Regions from separate parts of the Solibacillus sp. FSL R7-0682 genome, predicted to be linked through region 1. Evidence: riboswitches for the same ligand, from Rfam matches in the RefSeq annotation. Region 1 holds a riboswitch; the other holds the start of a gene.

Evidence for each region. Region 1 has a riboswitch for FMN ahead of ribE (riboflavin synthase). Riboswitches for the same ligand answer to the same signal wherever they lie in the genome.
Region 2: linked by a shared signal. The riboswitch ahead of MKZ17_RS13970 (ECF transporter S component) and the one ahead of ribE (riboflavin synthase) in region 1 are both predicted to bind FMN.

Annotation. Positions count from the first base shown of each region.
Region 1 is NZ_JBBOUI010000001.1:1,588,344-1,592,872, reverse strand. It holds gene ribH (6,7-dimethyl-8-ribityllumazine synthase) at 1-394, opposite strand, end outside; partial or broken gene ribB (3,4-dihydroxy-2-butanone-4-phosphate synthase) at 435-1,019, opposite strand; gene ribE (riboflavin synthase) at 1,032-1,667, opposite strand; FMN riboswitch at 1,793-1,928, opposite strand; FMN riboswitch at 2,098-2,233, opposite strand; gene MKZ17_RS08100 (hypothetical protein) at 2,357-2,545, opposite strand; gene MKZ17_RS08095 (sensor domain-containing diguanylate cyclase) at 2,635-3,606, opposite strand; gene MKZ17_RS08090 (DUF4085 family protein) at 3,812-4,529, opposite strand, start outside.
Region 2 is NZ_JBBOUI010000001.1:2,749,055-2,753,583, forward strand. It holds gene brnQ (branched-chain amino acid transport system II carrier protein) at 1-1,102, opposite strand, end outside; gene MKZ17_RS13970 (ECF transporter S component) at 1,537-2,115, opposite strand; FMN riboswitch at 2,358-2,533, opposite strand; gene MKZ17_RS13975 (hypothetical protein) at 2,686-3,900, opposite strand; gene MKZ17_RS13980 (RNA polymerase sigma factor SigX) at 3,897-4,430, opposite strand.

The DNA.
Region 1 (4,529 bases):
TTGTACCTGCTCGCTCGATTGCTTGCTCGATATTTTCTGTTGTGACAACGCCAAAAATTATTGGTACTCCTGTATCTAAACCTACTTTTGCAATGCCTTTTGCTGCTTCATTGCAAACATAATCATAATGTGTAGTTGCGCCACGAATGACAGTTCCAAGACCTATTACAGCATCATATTTTGAAGATTCCGCCATTTTTTTCGTGATGAACGGAACTTCAAATGCTCCAGGTACCCAAGCGATATCAATATTATTTTCATCTACTCCATGACGCTTTAAACCATCTAATGCGCCGCTCAGTAATTTATCATTAATAAATTCATTAAATCGTCCTACGACAATCCCAATTTTTAAGTCTGTGCCTACTAATTGTGCTTCAAAAATTTGTCCCATGTTGATTGCTCCTTTAAACTTGTTGGAATTTTGTTTGAATATATGTGACTAAGTGGTCGATACATATTAATTTCATATTGTGTTTTTCAGCAATTTGCTCAAGCTCAGGTAATCGAGCCATCGTCCCATCATCCTTTAAAATTTCACAAATAACTGCTACCTCTTGTGAATTGCTTAAACGTGCTAAATCAATACTAGCCTCTGTATGGCCGCGACGCTTCAGTACCCCTCCATCTTTTGCAATTAGCGGAAACACATGACCTGGTCGGTGAAAATCTGTTGGTTTTGACTGTTTATCAAGCATCGCTAAAATCGTTGCCGAACGTTCAAAGGCACTAATACCTGTTGTTGTCGATTGATGGTCAATACTAATTGTAAAGGCTGTTTGGTGAGCATCCGTATTACGCTCAACCATCGGCGTCAACGCCAAGCTTGTTGCAACTTTTTCAGAAATGGGTGTACAAATTAAACCACGTCCATGTACAGCCATAAAATTAATATTTTGCGGTGTCGCATGTTCACCTAGCACAACAAAATCACCTTCGTTTTCACGATTTTCATCATCGACAACGATGATTATTTCACCTTTTTTAAGTGATAAAATTGCCTCATCTATTGTGTTCATTTCAACCTCTCCTTAAAATCCGTTTCGTTGTAGAAAATCTTTCGTAATATTCGCCGTTCCTCGATTCGCTATATGCTTTTCTACATATTTGCCAATCAAATCCGTTTCAATATTGACGATTTCTCCGACCCTTTTTATGCCGAGAATGGATTCTTTATAAGTGTGTGGAATTAATGACACCGTAATTGTTGAATCAGACAAATCAAAAATCGTTAAGCTTGTTCCGTCAATCGTAATGGACCCTTTTAAAATGCAGTTGTTAAGCAGTGACTTCTCCATCATTAAATCTACGTACACCGCATTTTCCACTGGTCTTTTTCGTAAAATGGTCGCTATCCCATCTACATGGCCTGATATGATATGTCCACCAAAGCGTCCTTGTAAAGACATTGCGCGTTCAAGATTTACTTTTGAGCCCATTCGCAGGCTTTGGATACTCGTTGACTTGATCGTTTCAGGCATAACATCAACAGTAAACTCACCCTTCGTAAAATTGATGACTGTTAGACAAACACCATTTACTGCGATGCTGTCTCCTAACTTTACATCTTCTAAAATTTTCGTAGCTTGAATTGATAGTTCCATTGCTTGCCTGGATAGGCGCATTTGCGTCACGGTTCCTATTTCTTCAATAATTCCGGTAAACATCTTTTTCTCACCTCTTTTTAAAATAAAAAAACCCCGAGCATAAGGTTCGGAGTTTGATGAGAGGTAAAATTGGCATCGTCAAATAAGACTTTTGAACGTAAATTTTTTTCAAAGTCTACTTGCACTGCTTCCTTCTCCCATCCAGACTATAACTGTCGGCTTTGGACTCACACCAAATCCTGCACACTAAAAGTGGCTCACGGGCTTAGAGAATACCTCCTCACCGTCGATTGGGAATTTCACCCGACCCCGAAGGAAATCTATTAATTTTTGAAATGAAAAAAATCCCTTTCACTGGGGTGAAGGGATTATATGCAACACAAATAGACCTCTTTGTTGCAAAATTTTCGCACAAAAAGATACTACAAATTTGGCCTACTTCTAATATGTATGCCAAATTAAACATTTAACAATTGGTTAAAATGCTTGCCTGCTCCTTCTCCCATCCAGACTGTAACTGTCGGCTTTGGACTTGCACCAAATCCTGCACACTAAAAGTGGCTCACGGGCTTAGAGAATTTCTCATCACCGTCGATTGGGAATTTCACCCGACCCCGAAGGAATTTATTCAATTCGTCATTATTGTATCATAAACTTGTAAAAGAAAAAGTAAAATTTGTGAAATGACCAAAGCATTGGTTTTAATAAAAAAACATGCTATAAGATTTCCTTTTAGCATGTCACATGTTTTACACGCCCATTTTACGGCGCGTGTTGCTTGTTTTTTTCGATTGTTGGCTTTTCATCTTTTTCGTTGATGTATCGCCCTTTAAATTGTTTTTATTATTTGCTCCATTATTTTTTTTATTTTCAAGCTGTTGCTTTACTAAATCTTGCAAACTCATTTTCTTTTTTGGTGCTTCATGATTTTCAGTCATTTTGTATTCCCCCTGTCCAATTTTATTATGAATACAGTATATACGGATTCATGCATATTTGTAAAAGATAACTAAACATACGCTGTATTTTAATCGAAAGATAGGAGCCTATCGTTACTTTGTTTCCTATTCCTCTTTTGTTCATACATTTTTCCATCGGCTTCCACAAATAAACGATCCATTTCACCAACAGATTGCTGACTATGTGCAAAGCCCATTGACATACGAAGTTTGAAGGATGGCTGGCTGTCGTTATAGTAGTGTAATTGCTCTACAATGCGTGTACATAAGTCCTCTACCTGATTTTGATCGACATTAGGCATAATTATCGCAAATTCATCCCCACCAATTCTCGATACGAATAGACAATCCGTACTAAATTGATCGAGTACCTTTGCTGCTTCCTGAATTAAATGATCCCCACTTTTATGACCTTTTGTATCATTAATCATTTTTAAATCATCTAAATCACATAAAATTATCGCAATGGACGTATTTTCGATCGTATTATATGTATCCATTAATTTTTCAAAGAAATCACGATTATAAATATTCGTTAATGAGTCATGATATAATTTATAATTTAATTCTTGCTCTAACTGGACCTTTTCATCAATATTCCTTAGAATTCCCTGTACGGCGATCAGCTCTCCATTTTCATATACCGGGGTTGCGTGTTCCTCAAACCATTTATAATTCCCGTCATTATCACGAATACGCTGTTTAATTGCCTTTGAATAATCTATTGTACCATTTAATTTACTTAAAAGAATATCATAATCTTTAGGATGAATACGTTCAAAGATTAAATACGGCTCAGTAAATAATCGTTGTTGCATACCTTCACCTAAAAAACATTCAACGGAAGGACTCATGTATTTATGTCCGTAGTCCGGGTGCACTTGGTAATAATAAATAATATCTTTTGAACTTTCAGCAAGTTTTAAAATTGCACTTTCTGTAACAAAGCCTACGTTTTTATTATATTTTCTAATTTTCCTAAAGCACTGCATGAATACAACACCAGCTATTAGTCCAAAAATAAAATAAATCCACTTCATCTCATGCTTGCCCCTTTTAAATTATTTTTGCAATACTATCATTTACAATAAAGGGTAAGATGATTCAATATTACCGAAATATTCTTGCAATAATTCAATAATACATTTCTTTTGTTTATAGGTCAATATTACTTATTTATTTTCCTTATTTTACTATTAAATGTGTTTAAAGTCACTTAATGGTTTAATTTGGTAATGAAATCCTTTATTCAAGCAACCATCTTGTTTTTGCTTCTTCTCCTAATAAATCCAAATTTTTGAAATGGCTTGCTGTAATCTCCATTAGTATCTGCTCATGTTCCGGTACCTTTATATTGGTTAATACTCGATTCACTATATGTGCTGCCTCTTCACCTAGCTCAAACATCGTATTAAAGGCACGGATTCGCAACACTTGATCATCACTTAACGCGGCTTCCTCTAACTGTTCTAGTGGAATCATGTCACTAAAATGGGCATATGGATCTTCATATTGGTCACAATAAATCCGTCTTTTCGCTTCTTTCAAGTCACTAGCAAGGCATGTAGTCCCAGCGTAAATCCCGTTTTCACACTCTCTAAATTGTTCTAGCTCCACTTCAATAAACTGATCATTCTCCATAATGAAGTAATTCATATCCGGATTTAGTGCTTCAATCAATTGTGCCAAAGTAGTAATTTGCTCCCCTTCTATAGTGGCAGCTGGCCTAAATAAATAAAAAGCTGTTACGTCTTTAAAGAAAATAGTCCATTCCTCGTATGGATTTCCACTTAGAACACGTAAGCCAAAGCCTTCATCTGTTTCAATAAGCTCATCATAAATATAATAGTTCCACAAGTTACCCGACTCAGTTGCGTCAATGAAGGTTAACTCAATAATCGCTTTTGTTGTAAAGCCCCCACACATGTCAAAAAGTAGTTTTACTTGTCCATCTTGTCGTTTC
Region 2 (4,529 bases), 1.2 Mb from region 1:
ACAGCGGTCCAGCTAATGCAAGTAAAATTAATACAATTGCTAATGGATATAAGAACATTAAAACAGGAATAGCAAATGTTATAATATTCGTTAAGCCAAAGTTAGCAATAGTAAACGATACAATACAAAGTACTACAACGAAAGTTTTATAGCTGATTTTCGGATACACTTCATTAAAAAATTCACTACAAGCAGTAATTAAACCAATACTCGTTTTCAAACAAGCTAATACAATAATAATCGCTAATAAAATCGCACCGTATGACCCGAAATAATGATCAGCTACGGCAGCAAAGATTTGACCCCCATTATCATATGTACCTATTGCTGTTACACTTGATGCGCCCATATAGGCAATAAGCCCGTATATTAACATCATTAAGGCCATCGCAAAAATACCTGATTTCCAAGTTGCTTTAGCAATTTCCTTTTTATCTGTGATTCCTGTTCTTTTTATTGCATTAATGACGATAATACCGAACGCAAGGGAAGCAAGGGCATCCATTGTGTTATAGCCTTCTTTAAAGCCCGTCATAAACGCTTCATTTATATAACTGCCTACAGGCTCAACGAAATTACCCATCGGTGAAAACAAACTAACAGCAATTAATATAAATAAAAAAATTAAAAATGCTGGGGTTAAATATTTTCCGATATAATCCATAATTTTCGCTGGATTTAGCGAAAAATAAAAGACAATAGCAAAGAATATAAAGCTAAATACGGCGAGCCATATTTTCGCCTGCGATGGGTCAATAAACGGTTCAAATCCTACAACAAACGGCACCGTTGCCGTACGTGGAATTGCAAAAAACGGACCAATTGTTAAATAGAGTGCTAAGGCAAAGATGACACCAAATACTGGGTGCACTCGACTCGCTAAATCTCGTAAACCATTGCTCCCTGATAAGCCTATTGCTAAAATTCCTAAAAACGGCAATCCAATCGCCGTTACTAAAAAACCAAATAGTGCTAGCGAATAATTTGTACCTGCAAGTTGACCCATTTGGATTGGAAAAATTAAGTTACCCGCTCCAAAAAACATCCCAAACAGCATCGTACCAATTACCGCATACGTTGAAAATGGTATTTTTTTATCCATTGTCGTCTCTCCTAAGATGAAAAATTTCTTTGTTGAGTATTGACGAAATATATCGATTTTTCACAACAATAGACAATATGATAACAGGCAATTAAAGTGAAAACAATAGCAAATCTTTAATAATGAAATTTTTATTCAGAATATTACCGAAAATCTACTATTTCAAAAAAAGGTTCTAAGTCAAATGTTGGGGTAATGTCATAATGATTCATTAATTGGCACTACCTTTTTGTTTTTTTCTAAACAAGTCCGTTGATTTCCATTACGGGCGGACGCTTTCCGCGGGCTCACAATTTTCTAAGATTAAACCTTTTAATCCTGGGATATTCATATAGCACAAATTGAATAGATACCCCAACAAATATTATAGAACCCAAAAAAAGAGCTGCACTGTGAATACACGTATTCATAGTGCAGCTCCTACTATATATTCATTATGCAATATATTGACGACGCTGATTTTCAATCCACACACGCATTGTACGGTAAATCATCGTGACAATAACTAGCATCATAATTCCTTTAATAAGATTGAATGGTAAAATACCTAATATAACTGTTTCATACATATCGAATTCTGGCATTCCTAATAGATACGTATACATAGGTAAAAATGCTAAATAATTTAACGCTGCCATACCGACTGACATCACAACAGTTGACGCAACCAAGCCTATAATTAAACCTTTTACAGTTGGAATTTTTTTATAGATGAAGTAAGCAGGTAAAATGAATAATACACCTGTAGCAAAATTCGCTAAATGCCCTACAGGAATCCCTTCAGGCGCTCCTGTGTATACCCAATCTAAAATATTTTTAATAAGTTCCACTAAAATACCAGCAACCGGTCCCATTGTAATTGCCGCTATTAATGCAGGCACATCACTAAAATCGATTTGTAAAAAGACAGGAAACCACGGTAACGGGAAGTTAAATAACATTAATACAAATGAAATCCCACTTAGCATTCCGATTGTTACGAATGAACGTAACTTTAAACTTTTCTTTTTCATACTAAATCTCTCCTCATTGCTGATTCTATCTCGCAAGAAGAAAGGACGGACATACCATTTTCATGAAAAAACCCTTATGTAATATTTACATAAGGGAGAAATAGGCACACTTAAATAAGGGTCTATCCGTACATTTGTAGTTATAACATCCTATTTTTTGTATACAAAAGAAGCCTTTATACAAAAGGATATTTTTATTGTACTACAAGCGTACGACATTTTTCATAAAATGACGACCGTACCTTCATCTTCTCCCATCCAGACTATACTGTCGGCTTTGGAATCACACCAAATCCTGCACACACAAAGTGGCTCGCGGGCTCGAAAAGTTTTGACGCAACGTCCTCCAAGTGAATGGTCAGAGGTTGACACTTTTATTACCGCCGGTCGGGAATTACACCCTGCCCCGAAGATGAATCAATATTAAATTATGTTACACTACCTATTATAAATAAAAAAAAAGAATTGTAAAGACTATTGCATACAATTCCTAGTAAATTTATTTGAATTTATAGATAAGGTTTCATCTTCCGACCATTACGTAAGATGAAACCCCATGATTTATAATTATTAATAATAAAAGATATTTGCTGCAATTGGTTTATCTAATGGCCCTGTAAAATTAAAGCCATTCCACTCTTCTTGGACAATTTGTTCGAACTTTACTTGTCGATCAAATTGGGCAGCTGTCATTAATATCCCTTCGATCATACGCATCACTTCAATGGCATCAAATTGTTGTAAATCAAGTTCATTATCAAATTTCACAGTAACTACATTCTTATCGCTCTTCACTGTGTAAGTTACATTTGGCAAAATTACTGTTCGATAAATATCATTCGCTTCGGTTGTCATATTTTGTAGTGCTTCTTCCACTGTGGAATAGCTCATACGAAAATTAGGACTTAAATAGACCGCGCCAGTACTCATTTGATAAGCATAATAATTATATTTTTCCGACGAACTTCTTAACGAAATCGGCTCTTTCACCTCGCCCACATAATCAAGGTCAATACTTGCTCCATCCATGTTTTCTAAATACACTTGCTCATAATCATCACTAAAAGTATCAATAAGGGTACCAGTATAATTCGATAATGCCCCTAAACTTGTATCATATGGATGATCTTTAGGCAATTGATGAACTAATTCTCCATCCTTTTCCAGGAATTTCCCCTTAAAAGGATGGAATTCTCTGAAACCTCGCCCCTCTTCATCAATTAATGGAGCAAATGCTTCATACAACTGCAACTTGGTTGGTGCTGTCGTTCCTAATTTTTCATTGACAATTTCATTGGGAATTAAAAAACTAACTGGTACACTTTCTGCATTATCACCTGATAAGCCAATTGTGAATAGCGTTACATCTTGTAATTGTGACTCATATACTAACGTATGTGCAGCTAATGATTCATCCAGAGAAAAGGATGAGGCTTCTTCCGGCAAAGCCAATCGTTCATTTTTCGCTGCGCTATCAGCCATTTTTAAAGAGCTTTCGGTTAATGCCTCACTTGCTTGATCCTGTGCTACATTATTTGACGAACCAATAAACTGTCTTGCAAATACAACAATTAAAAATAGCGAAGCAATAGAAGCAATTAATGGCGTCCAGCGAATTCCTTTCGGTTTAACAACTTTTTTTTGTGGCTGAGGCGATTGTTCACTAAATGCACCTTCATCTAAAAGTCGCTGGAAAACTTCCTCTTTGGAACGATTGTCTGTAACTTTTGGCGACTGCTTTAATAAATTTTCAATCTCACTCTCATCCCAATGCTCTTTTTTCATAATGAATTCGCCTCCTTTCCATTATTTCGATCAAGTATTTGGCGTAAGTTTTTCAGTGCTCGATGCTGTGTTGTTTTAACTTTACCAATTGTCCAACCAAGCACTTCTGCCGTCTCTTGTATCGATAACTCTTGCATGTAGCGCATTATGACAACCATTTTTTGATCTCCAGAACATTCTTCTAATGCAACTAATATTTGCTGCAATTGATCATTATGCTCCGTATACTCTTCAGGTGAAGGTACCGGTGAAACAAGTTGCTCTGTCTCCCAATCAAATGCTGTAAACGCATGCTTATCTCGAATTTGTTTCTTCCGAAAATGATCTATCGCTACGTTTTTGGCAATAGAGAATAGCCATGTCTTTTCACTACTTTTCCCTTCAAATCGATCATAGGATTTCAATACACGTATATATACTTCATGCGAAAGATCTTCCGCAACTGAACGATTTTTCACTAAATAAAACAAAAAATTAAAAACATCTTGATGATACATGTCGTATAATCGATGGAATATGGATTGTTGCACCCATCCCACCTCCGTTCTATTAATTTGTCGTTTCAAAACAAAAAAAGTTACAAACCAGCAAATAATTATTAGTTAGTTAGGCTCATCTACTCAACATAT